DNA from 2 places in the Stenotrophomonas sp. As-7 genome. Region 2 is predicted to be linked to the other one. Evidence: riboswitches for the same ligand, from Rfam matches in the RefSeq annotation. Region 2 holds a riboswitch; the other holds the start of a gene.

Evidence for each region. A riboswitch is a leader RNA that binds a small molecule or an ion and turns the genes downstream of it on or off. The one in region 2 is predicted to bind cobalamin.
Region 1: linked by a shared signal. The riboswitch ahead of btuB (TonB-dependent vitamin B12 receptor) and the one ahead of QP457_RS01310 (epoxyqueuosine reductase QueH) in region 2 are both predicted to bind cobalamin.

The regions. Positions count from the first base shown of each region.
Region 1 covers NZ_CP127405.1:585,966-591,298, reverse strand. The annotation lists gene bioD (dethiobiotin synthase) at 1-565, opposite strand, end outside; gene QP457_RS02750 (GAF domain-containing protein) at 633-1,115, shown strand; gene QP457_RS02745 (TfoX/Sxy family protein) at 1,112-1,474, shown strand; gene QP457_RS02740 (histidine phosphatase family protein) at 1,559-2,137, opposite strand; cobalamin riboswitch at 2,314-2,535, shown strand; gene btuB (TonB-dependent vitamin B12 receptor) at 2,653-4,494, shown strand; gene gph (phosphoglycolate phosphatase) at 4,573-5,241, opposite strand; gene QP457_RS02725 (class I SAM-dependent methyltransferase) at 5,292-5,333, opposite strand, start outside.
Region 2 covers NZ_CP127405.1:293,868-299,200, reverse strand. The annotation lists gene QP457_RS01325 (patatin-like phospholipase family protein) at 1-78, opposite strand, end outside; gene QP457_RS01320 (bifunctional nicotinamide-nucleotide adenylyltransferase/Nudix hydroxylase) at 409-1,464, shown strand; gene QP457_RS01315 (nicotinate phosphoribosyltransferase) at 1,545-2,954, shown strand; cobalamin riboswitch at 3,069-3,284, shown strand; gene QP457_RS01310 (epoxyqueuosine reductase QueH) at 3,425-4,096, shown strand; gene pncA (bifunctional nicotinamidase/pyrazinamidase) at 4,154-4,780, shown strand; gene purU (formyltetrahydrofolate deformylase) at 4,809-5,333, opposite strand, start outside.

The DNA of each region.
Region 1 (5,333 bases), 290 kb from region 2:
GCATCGACGGATCGATGTGGTTGCCGATCCAGCCCAGGCAGTCCACGCCGCTGGCCTGCAGCGATTGCGCGGTCAACCGCGCGTGGTTGACACAACCCAGGCGCATGCCGACCACCAGCACCACCGGCAGCCGCAGCGCACGCACCAGGTCAAGCTGGTCCAGCTGTGCCGACAGCGGCGCCAGCCAGCCGCCCACGCCCTCCACCACCACCACGTCGGCCTGTGCGCGCAGGCGTTCGAAGGCCGCCACGATCGGGGACAGTTCGATGCGCACGCCATCTTCTGCCGCCGCCAGCTCCGGCGCCAACGGCTGGCGCAATGCGTAGGGGTTCAGATCGGCATAGTCCGGCACCGGCAGGCTGGCGGCCTGCAGTGCCAGCGCGTCGTCGTTGCGCAGCCCCTGCCCCAGATCGTGGCTGCCGCTGGCCACTGGCTTCATGCCTACCGCACGCAGGCCGCGCCGGCGCAGCGCATGCAGCAGCGCGGTACTGGCGGCGGTCTTGCCGATCTCGGTATCGGTGCCGGTGACGAACAGGGCCGTCGGCAACGTGGCAGGCAGGGACATCACAGGCTCCAGCAGGGCAACAGAGCCTGCATTATCGCTGGCCCGGCACGCTTGCTAGACTGCGGCCATGTTCGCCAACGCCTCGCTCACCGGCAGCAAGCCGGAACAATACGCCCAGCTGCTGGAACAGGCCCGTGGCCTGGTCTACGGAGAGTCCGACCGCATCGCCAATGCGGCCAACCTCGCTGCACTGGTCTACCACGCCCTGCCCGACCTGAACTGGGTGGGCTTCTACCTGTATGACGGCAAGGAACTGGTGGTCGGTCCGTTCCAGGGCCTGCCGGCCTGCGTGCGCATTCCGCTGGACAAGGGCGTGTGCGGTGCGGCCGCCAGCCAGCGCGTGACCCAGCGCATCGAAGACGTGGAGGCGTTCCCCGGCCATATCGCCTGCGATGCTGCATCGCGCTCGGAGCTGGTGGTGCCATTGGTGCGGGGTGAGGAGCTGATCGGCGTGTTCGATATCGACAGCCCGGTCGTCGGCCGCTTCGATGCTGAGGACCAGGCCGGCCTGGAAGCCATCGCCCAGGTGTTCGTCGGGGCGTTGGCGTGAGCGCGGTCAAGCTGCGCAACATCGGCCCGAAGAGTGCGGCATGGCTGCGCCAGGTGGGCCTGCGCAGCCGCGAGGATCTGGTTGCCATCGGTGCCGTCGGCGCCTTCGTCAAGGTCAAGCGTGCCGGCTTCAAGCCCAGCCTCAACCTGCTGTATTCGCTGGAAGGTGCGCTGCTGGATTGCCACTGGCAGGAACTGAGCGAAGCGCAGCGCACCGCGCTGGTGCAGGACTACGAAGCGCGTATCGCCGTGCATCCGCTGAAGGCGGCAGGTCCGGCATCAGGCCCGGTGCACGAGCAGCGCTTCGACGCCGAGGACGACGGCGAAGAAGGCACGGCCGAAAGCACCGACGAGGATTGATCGGTAGCGCCGGGCCATGCCCGGCGAGCGCGTAGCGCGGGTGATGTGGAATCCGGCGGGCATGGCCCGGCGCTACCGGATTCGTCAGGGCTGCTGCAGCTCCAGCAGCTCGCCCACCAGCCCTGCTTCACCGCGCTCGACCCACACGCGCAGGCGGGTGCCGTGGTCGATGCGCAGCGCCCAGCACAGCGACATCGGCAGGCCACATACCTGCGAAAGCACCATGCGCAGCGGGCCGCCGTGGCTGACCACGACCGTCGGCGGCGGGTCGTCGTCATCCAGCAGTCGATCCAGTGCGCGTGCGATGCGCCGTTCGAAATGGCCCCAGCTTTCGCCATGCGGTGGCGGAAACGCGTGCGGATCGGCGTGGAAGGCGGCCAACGCGTCTTCCGGCAGGTCGAACAGCGATTGGCCATCCCAGTCGCCGAAATCCAGCTCTTCCCACTCCTCGTCCGCCTCCACGTCCAGCGCGCGCGGTGTGGCCAGTGCCATCGCCGTATGCAGCGAACGCAGGCGCGGCGAACTGATCACCCGTTCCCACGACTGCCCGGCATAGGCATCGACCAGCTCCTGCGGCAGGCGGGCCAGCTGCGGCGGATCGCTGCGGCCATCGAGGAACTCATCGCGACCGTTGCCGGCATGGCGGACCAGGTCGAGGATCATGCGCGTGCCCAGTCAGGGCGGCGCGGGAACAGCGGAAAACAGACGGACATCGGCAACGGCACCACGATAATTCGAGCTGCATTCTAGGCGCTGGCGCAGGTCTGCTGCACCGTGCAGGCACATACGCACCTGATCAACCGCGCAGGTGCGGCGCTACGGGCCGGCCGCGATGCCGTAGACTGCGCGCACTTCCAGGTGACCTGCGGCCCTGCCGGCAGGTTGAAACGGGAAGCCGGTGACGCGTGACAACACGCCAGGCCGGCGCTGCCCCCGCAACGGTAAGCACGTCAGTTCCAGGCAACCCGCCACTGTGCCGCAGGCATGGGAAGGCGCCTGGACGGTGGCCTCGGGCCACCCGGCGGCGAGCCCGGAGACCGGCCCGGAAGCCTCAGGTCGCGATGCGGTGGGCATGGCGCTGGATGTCTGTGGCGGTGGCCACGGCATCGGCGCGTGCCTGCCTGTTGTGACTTCTCCCCTTCGCTGCGCGGGCGTGCGCGGCACCTGGAGTCCCCCCGATGAAACTGCAGTCCCGAATGCTGTCCCTGGCCGTGCTGGCCGCTCTTCCTGCGCTGGCCTTGGCCGAAGATCGCGCCGCCGACCTCGATCAGGTGCTGGTCACCGCCACCCGCACGCCGATCGCCCTGCAGGACAGCATTGCGCCTGCGCAGGTGATCGACCGTGCGCAGATCGAATCCAGCCAGGCCACCTCGCTGCAGGAACTGCTGCAGGGCCGCGCCGGCATCAACCTGACCAATGCCGGTGGCCTGGGCAAGCAGAGCTCGCTGTTCCTGCGTGGCACCAACTCCTCGCATACCGTGGTGCTGGTTGATGGCGTGCGCATCAACAGCGCCGACCTCGGCCTGGCGATGTACCAGGATCTGCCGCTGGCGCAGATCGAGCGCGTGGAAATCGTGCGCGGCCCGCAGTCCAGCCTGTACGGTGCCGACGCCATCGGTGGCGTGATCCAGATCTTCACCCGCCGCAACCAGGGCGACTTCGCTCCGCACTTCCAGCTGGGCGGCGGCAGCAACGGCCTGCGTGAAGCCAGTGGCGGCATCGGCGGTGGCACCGAACGCGGCTGGTTCGGCGCCGACATCGCCTACCAGCATTCGGACGGCATCGATGCCTGCCGTGGCTCGGCCACGCTGTTTGCCGGCTGCTTCGCCGATGAACCCGACCGCGACGGCTACCGCAACCTGTCCAAGAGCCTGCGCGGTGGCTATAACCTGAGCGACCAGTGGACCGTGGAAGGCAGCGCCCTGCGCGCCGACGGCAAGAACCACTACGACGGCTACTACAACTACTCCGAGACCCGCCAGCAGGTGCTGGCCGGCAAGGTGCGCTACACCCCGTCCGAGCAGCTGACGCTGACTGCCAATGTCGGCCGCAGCGACAACGAGTCCGACAACTTCGGCGATTTTGGTGCACGCGGCAGCGCACAGACGCACCGCGACAGCGCCTCGCTGCAGGCCGACATCGGTGTGGCCGAAGGCCAGCTGCTCAGCGCCGGCGTGGACTGGAGCGAGGACAACCTGGATGGCAGCAGCGCCGGTTACCTGGTCGACAGCCGTCGCAACACCGGCGTGTTCCTGCAGTACCAGGCGCGCTTCGGCCGTCACCAGCTGCAGGCCAGCGCACGCAATGATGACAACCAGCAGTTCGGCAACCATGCCACCGGCAGCCTCGGCTGGGCGATGGAGCTGGGCCACGGCCTGCGCGTCAACGCCAGCTACGGCACCGCGTTCAAGGCACCGACCTTCAGCGACCTGTACGACCCGTGGAGCGGCGTGCCGACGCTGGACCCGGAGAAGTCCAAGAGTGCCAACCTCGGCATCTCGCAGCAGGGCCAGGGCTGGCGCTGGGGCCTGGACGTGTACGAAACCCGCATCGATGACCTGATCACCTACGACGCGGCCACCTTCCGCATGCAGCAGGTCGAAAAGGCACGCATCCGCGGTGCCGAACTGACCGGCGGCGCCACCGTGGCCGGCTTCGACATCAACGCGCAGCTGAGTTTCACCGACCCGCGCAACCGCACCAACGGCAGCGCGCAGTTCGACAACTGGCTGGCACGCCGTGCGCAGCAGACCGCGCGCCTGGACATCGACCGCCGCTTCGGCGACTTCCGCACCGGCCTGACCGTACAGGGCGCGGGCAAGCGCTACGACGATGCCGCCAACGCGGTGAAGGTCGGCGGCTACGGCACGCTGGATCTGCGCGCCGAGTACGCGCTGACCCCGGCATGGTCGGTGCTGGCGCGGGTGGCCAATGTGTTCGACCGCGAGTACGAGACCGTGGCGTGGTTCAACCAGCCAGGCCGCGAGTATCAGCTGAGCGTGCGTTACCAGCCCAGGTAAGTGGTAGCGCCGGGCCATGCCCGGCGTCGGGGCGCCAGATCGAAGGGCCGCCGGGCATGGCCCGGCGCTACCGGCGGGTCAGATCGCCGATACCGCAGCCAATCCCGGCAGTTCACGCAGATCGTCGATCACCGCGACAGCGTGCGCGTTGTCCAGGTCCAGTCCGCGCGGATAGCCGTAACGCACCAGGGCGATCGGCATGCCGGCGTCTTCGGCGGCGCGGTAATCGGTAAGCGAGTCGCCCACCATCAGGCAAGCATCAACGGGCAGTTCGAAATGCGCGGCGATATGCCGCAACGGCTCGCCGCTGGGCTTGCGCTGCGGCAGCGAATCACCGCCCAGCACCAGCGCGAAGGCCTCGGCGATGCCCAGATGCTGCAGCAACGGCGGCACCAGCGCGGCCGGCTTATTGGTGCAGATGGCCAGCGGTACGTTCAATGCGCGCAGTTGCGCCAGCGCTTCGACCACGCCATCAAACAGCTGCGGGCTGCGCAGCAGGCATTCGCGGTAGTGGACCATGAAAGTCGGCATCACCGCTGCCAGATCGATCTGACGCCCGGCGGCCTGCACGGCCTGTTCGACCAGCCGGCGCACGCCGTCGCCGATCCAGCCCAGCACGGTGGCTTCGGGTACGCGCGCCAGGCCGATGTCTTCCAGCGTGCGGTTCAGTGCTTCGGCGATATCGGCGGCGCTGTCGACCAGCGTGCCATCGAGGTCGAACACGACCAGCGGATAGGGATACGACAAGGGACGGCTCACTCGTGCAACGTGGGGCCGTCCATTGTACGCCCGCGTCTTCAGCCGATCCGGCGTGCGCGGGTGGCCAGGAAGGTCGGCAG
Region 2 (5,333 bases):
CGCGAGCACCGCGTTGGGATACACGATGCCGCTGGTGATGCCGCCTTTCATGACCAGATCGCAGTACTTGTCTGCCACTACCCTTCCTCCGCTTGCCAACGGCGCGCCGCAGCGCGTATTGCCATCCCTGGACCGGTGAGACCTGCCTGTCATTGCCATAGCGCTTGGGCACGGGGCACGGAACGTGTGAAAGGCTCCATCCAACGCCAGGAATGCAGTATGACGTGGAGCCCTCTCACTGCCTGAGACCACCGCCGCAGTTGTGCAGGCACGTGGCCGGCAGGCAGCCGCCATACCGTGCTGGCAGCTGTCTGGCACCACTGGCGGAGACTTGACCGGCGGCACCGAAGGCGTAGCATCTGCAGCAAGCCAAGGGACAGACCCTTCGCTGCCACAACGACATGAGGGATTCTCATGGAATTCGACTATCTCGTCTTCATCGGGCGTTTCGAGCCCTTCCACAACGGCCATGCCGCCGTTGCCCGCCTTGCCCTGAGCAGGGCCCGCAAGCTGATCTTCCTGGTCGGCTCTGCCGATACCCCCCGCAGCCTGCGCAATCCCTGGACCGTGGCCGAACGCGCCGTGATGATCCAGGCCGCCCTCGATGGCAACGCCGATCGCCTGCTGATCCAGCCACTGCGTGACCACCTGTACAACGAAGCCCAGTGGATCGCCAGCGTGCAGCGTCATGTGGCCGAAGCCCTGCGCAACGATGGCGCCGCATCCGATGCGAAGGTCGGCCTGATCGGCATGGACAAGGATGCTTCCAGCTACTACCTGCGGGAGTTCCCGCAATGGCCGCTGGTCGACGTGCAGCACACTGCTACCTTGTCGGCCACCGAGCTGCGCCGTTACCTGTTCGAAGCCGGCGACGTGGATTTCCACGGTGCACTGCTGATGCTGCGCGGCAATGTACCGGCACCGGTGTACGACATGCTCGAGGCGTTCCGCAGAAGCTCGCCGGCCTACGCGCAGCTGGTGGCCGAGTACCGTTTCATCGAGCAGTACAAGGCCGCCTGGAAGGATGCGCCATACGCACCGACCTTCGTCACCACCGATGCGGTGGTCGTGCACTCGGGCCACGTACTGCTGGTCCGCCGTCGTTCGGCACCGGGCAAGGGCCTGTGGGCGCTGCCCGGCGGCTTCGTCGGCCAGGAGCAGAGCCTGCTCGACAGCTGCCTGCGCGAACTGCGCGAGGAAACCCGGCTGAAGATTCCACTGCCGGTGCTGAAAGGCTCGCTGAAGGGCCAGCAGGTGTTCGACCACCCCGAGCGCAGCCAGCGCGGTCGCACCATCACCCATGCCTTCCACTTCGAATTCCCCGCTGGCGAACTGCCGGCGGTGCGCGGTGGCGACGACGCCGACAAGGCGCGCTGGATTCCGGTCAGCGAGGCGCTGGACATGGGCCCGCAGCTGTTTGAAGACCACCTGCACATCCTGGAGTACTTCCTGGGCCGCGGCTGATACCACCGGGCCCTGCAGAACCCGTTTTCCCCACCGGCGGACAGACCGCCGGTGCCACTCGACGCGAAGGAGCTTCCGTCATGCATTACCTCGATAACCTTCTCCTCAACACCGACAGCTACAAGGCCAGCCACTGGCTGCAGTATCCGCCGGGTACCGACGCCACGTTCTTCTACGTGGAGTCGCGCGGCGGCCTGCACGATCGCACGGTGTTCTTCGGCCTGCAGGCGATCCTCAAGGATGCCCTGGCACGGCCGGTCACCCACGCCGACATCGACGACGCCGCAGCGCTGTTCGCCGCGCATGGCGAACCGTTCAACGAAGCCGGCTGGCGCGATATCGTTGACCGTCTCGGCGGCCATCTGCCGGTACGCATCCGCGCCGTACCCGAAGGCAGCGTGGTGCCCACGCACCAGGCACTGATGACCATCGAGTCGACCGACCCCGCCGCCTTCTGGGTGCCGTCCTACCTGGAAACCCTGCTGCTGCGCGTGTGGTACCCGGTCACCGTGGCGACCATCAGCTGGCATGTGCGGCAGACCATCGCCGGCTTCCTGCAGCAGACCAGCGATGACCCGCAGGGGCAGCTGCCGTTCAAGCTGCACGACTTCGGCGCACGCGGCGTCTCCAGCCTGGAATCTGCCGCACTGGGTGGTGCTGCGCACCTGGTCAACTTCCTCGGCACCGATACGGTGTCGGCGCTGTGCCTTGCACGCGCGCACTACCACGCGCCGATGGCGGGCTATTCGATTCCGGCCGCCGAGCACAGCACCATCACCAGCTGGGGCCGCGAGCGCGAAGTGGATGCGTACCGCAACATGCTGCGCCAGTTCGGCACGCCCGGTGCGATCGTGGCCGTGGTGTCGGACAGCTATGACATCTACCGTGCCATCAGCGAACACTGGGGTACCACCCTGCGCGAGGAAGTGATCGCTTCCGGTGCCACTCTGGTCATCCGCCCGGATTCTGGCGACCCGGTCGAGGTGGTCGCCGAGAGCCTGCTGCGGTTGGATGCCGCGTTCGGTCACACGATCAACGGCAAGGGCTACAAGGTGCTCAACCATGTCCGCGTCATCCAGGGCGATGGCATCAACCCGGATACGATCCGCGCGATCCTGCAGCGCACCACCGATGATGGCTACTCGGCCGACAACGTGGCCTTCGGCATGGGCGGCGCGCTGCTGCAGCGGCTGGACCGTGATACCCAGAAGTTCGCACTGAAGTGCTCGGCCGCGCGGGTGGACGGTGACTGGATCGATGTCTACAAGGATCCGGTCACCGATGCCGGCAAGGCCAGCAAGCGCGGCCGTATGCGCCTGCTGCGCCGTCTGGACGACGGCAGCCTGCATACGGTGCCGCTGCCGGCCGGTGGCGATGACACCCTTCCGGCCGGCTTGGAGGATGCGATGGTGACCGTGTGGGAGAACGGCCGACTGCTGCACGACCAGCGCCTGGATGACATCCGCGCGCGGGCCGCTGCCCAGCGTTGAGGACCCATCCACGCATGGCGTGGATCCAGCTGGGTGTCAGAGCCTGTTGCGGGGCAACGGGATCCGGCCCCTGGGCCTTGACCGGCGCCGCCAACGCGTCCACCGTGGGCGCGCCGAAGGTATCCCTGCCGTGGTCTGGATGACGACAGGGATTTAAACGGGAATCCGGTGAAGGCGCCTCGCGCGCCCATTCCGGAGCTGCCCCGCAGCGGTGAATGGAAACGAATCCTGCCAACAGCACTGGGCTCGCGCCTGGGAAGCGGCAGGTAGTAGGTGGGCTGCGGCCCGTGTCCATCAGCCCGAATACCGGCCCCGGCCGGGGGACTCGACCGTCCCCTGACTCGACCTGGAATCTCCGCGGGGAGGTTGCCGGGGCCATCGTCGTCCTGCGCGTGCAGGCTGCGTGGCCGCGCGCGTCCTGTTCACGGTTTCCGGCCAGACCCGTTGCCCACGCCCAGACGCACCCGACGATGACCGAGCTCCAACGCCCCACCCTGACTCTTCCCGACAACGGCCAGCGCCTGCTGCTGCATTCGTGCTGCGCGCCGTGCTCGGGCGAAGTGATGGAGGCGATCACCGCCTCCGGGATCGACTACGCGATCTTCTTCTACAACCCCAACATCCACCCGGTGAAGGAATACGAGCTGCGCAAGCAGGAGAACATCCGCTTCGCCGAGCAGCACAACATTCCCTTCATCGACTGCGACTACGACACCGACAACTGGTTCAGCCGTGCGCGTGGCATGGAGAATGAACCCGAGCGCGGCATCCGCTGCACGATGTGCTTCGACATGCGTTTCGAGCGCACCGCGCTGTACGCGCACGAACACGGCTACGACACCATCAGTTCGTCGCTGGGCATCTCGCGCTGGAAGAACATGGCGCAGATCAACGACTGCGGCGTGCGCGCCGCCTCGCACTACGAAGGCCTGCAGTACTGGGACTACAACTGGCGCAAGGGTGGTGGTGCCAGCCGCATGGTCGAGATCAGCAAACGCGAGCAGTTCTACCAGCAGGAATACTGTGGCTGCGTGTATTCGCTGCGCGATGCCAACCGCCACCGCCGCGAGAACGGCCGCGAGCGCATCAAGATCGGCCTGCTGTATTACGGACAGGACAACGACGCCGCCAGCGGCGATTGACGTGCGCGCGAGGGGCGGCCACGCTGGTCGCCCCTCTTCCGTTGTGCCGGACCTGCCATGACCGCCCTGCCCGCTGACGTCGCCCTGCTGGTGATCGACCTGCAGCCGGACTTCATGCCCGGTGGCGCCCTCGCCTGCGAACAGGGCGATGCGCTGGTGGCGCCGATCACGGCACTGCTGGCCGAGCGCCGCTACCGCACCGTGGTCGCAACCCAGGACTGGCACCCAGCCGACCATGCCTCGTTTGCCAGCCAGCATCCGGGGCATCTGCCTTTTGAAGCGATCCTGCTGCACGCACAGCCGCAGACCCTGTGGCCGGACCACTGCGTGCAGGGCAGCGCGGGCGCCGCACTGCACCCGGGAGTGGACTGGACCGTGGCCGACCTGATCCTGCGCAAGGGCACCCGCCAGCAGGTGGATTCGTACAGCGCCTTCCGCGAGAACCACGGCCCCGACGGCACGCGCCCGGCGACCGGACTGGCCGGCTGGCTGCACGAACGTGGAATCCGCGAGGTGCACGTGTGCGGGTTGGCACGCGATTACTGCGTGCTGTGGAGCGCGCAGGACGCGGTGAAGTCCGGCTTCCGGGTGAAGTTCCTGTGGGAGCTGACCCGCCCGGTGACCGATGCCAACGACGGCATGGTGCGCGAGGCCCTGGCGAAGGCGAGGATTGCGATCCTCTGACCCGCTTCCGCCGGGCATGGCCCGGCCGTTACCTGAACACCACCGTGCGGTGCCCGTTGAGCAGGATGCGGTGCTCCACGTGGCGGCGTACCGCCCGCGCCAGCACCTGCGATTCGGTATCGCTGCCCAGCCGCACCAGCTCCCTCGGGGTCATCGCGTGGTCCACGCGGGCCACGTCCTGCTCGATGATCGGACCTTCGTCCAGATCCTCGGTGACGTAGTGCGCGGTGGCGCCGATGATCTTGACCCCGCGTGCGTGCGCCTGGTGGTACGGCTGTGCGCCTTTGAAGCTGGGCAGGAAGCTGTGGTGGATGTTGATTGCCCTGCCCGCCAGCGCACGGCACAGCGTGGGCGAAAGAATCTGCATGTAGCGCGCCAGCACCACCAGGTCGATGCGCTCGCGTTCGACCAGGTCGATGATCTGCTGTTCCTGCGCCGCGCGCGTGTCCGCGTTCACCGGCAGGTGGTGGAACGGCACCTGGTAGGACGCCGCCAGCGCTGCGAAGTCCGCATGGTTGGATGCCACCGCGGCGATATCCACCTTCAGCTGGCC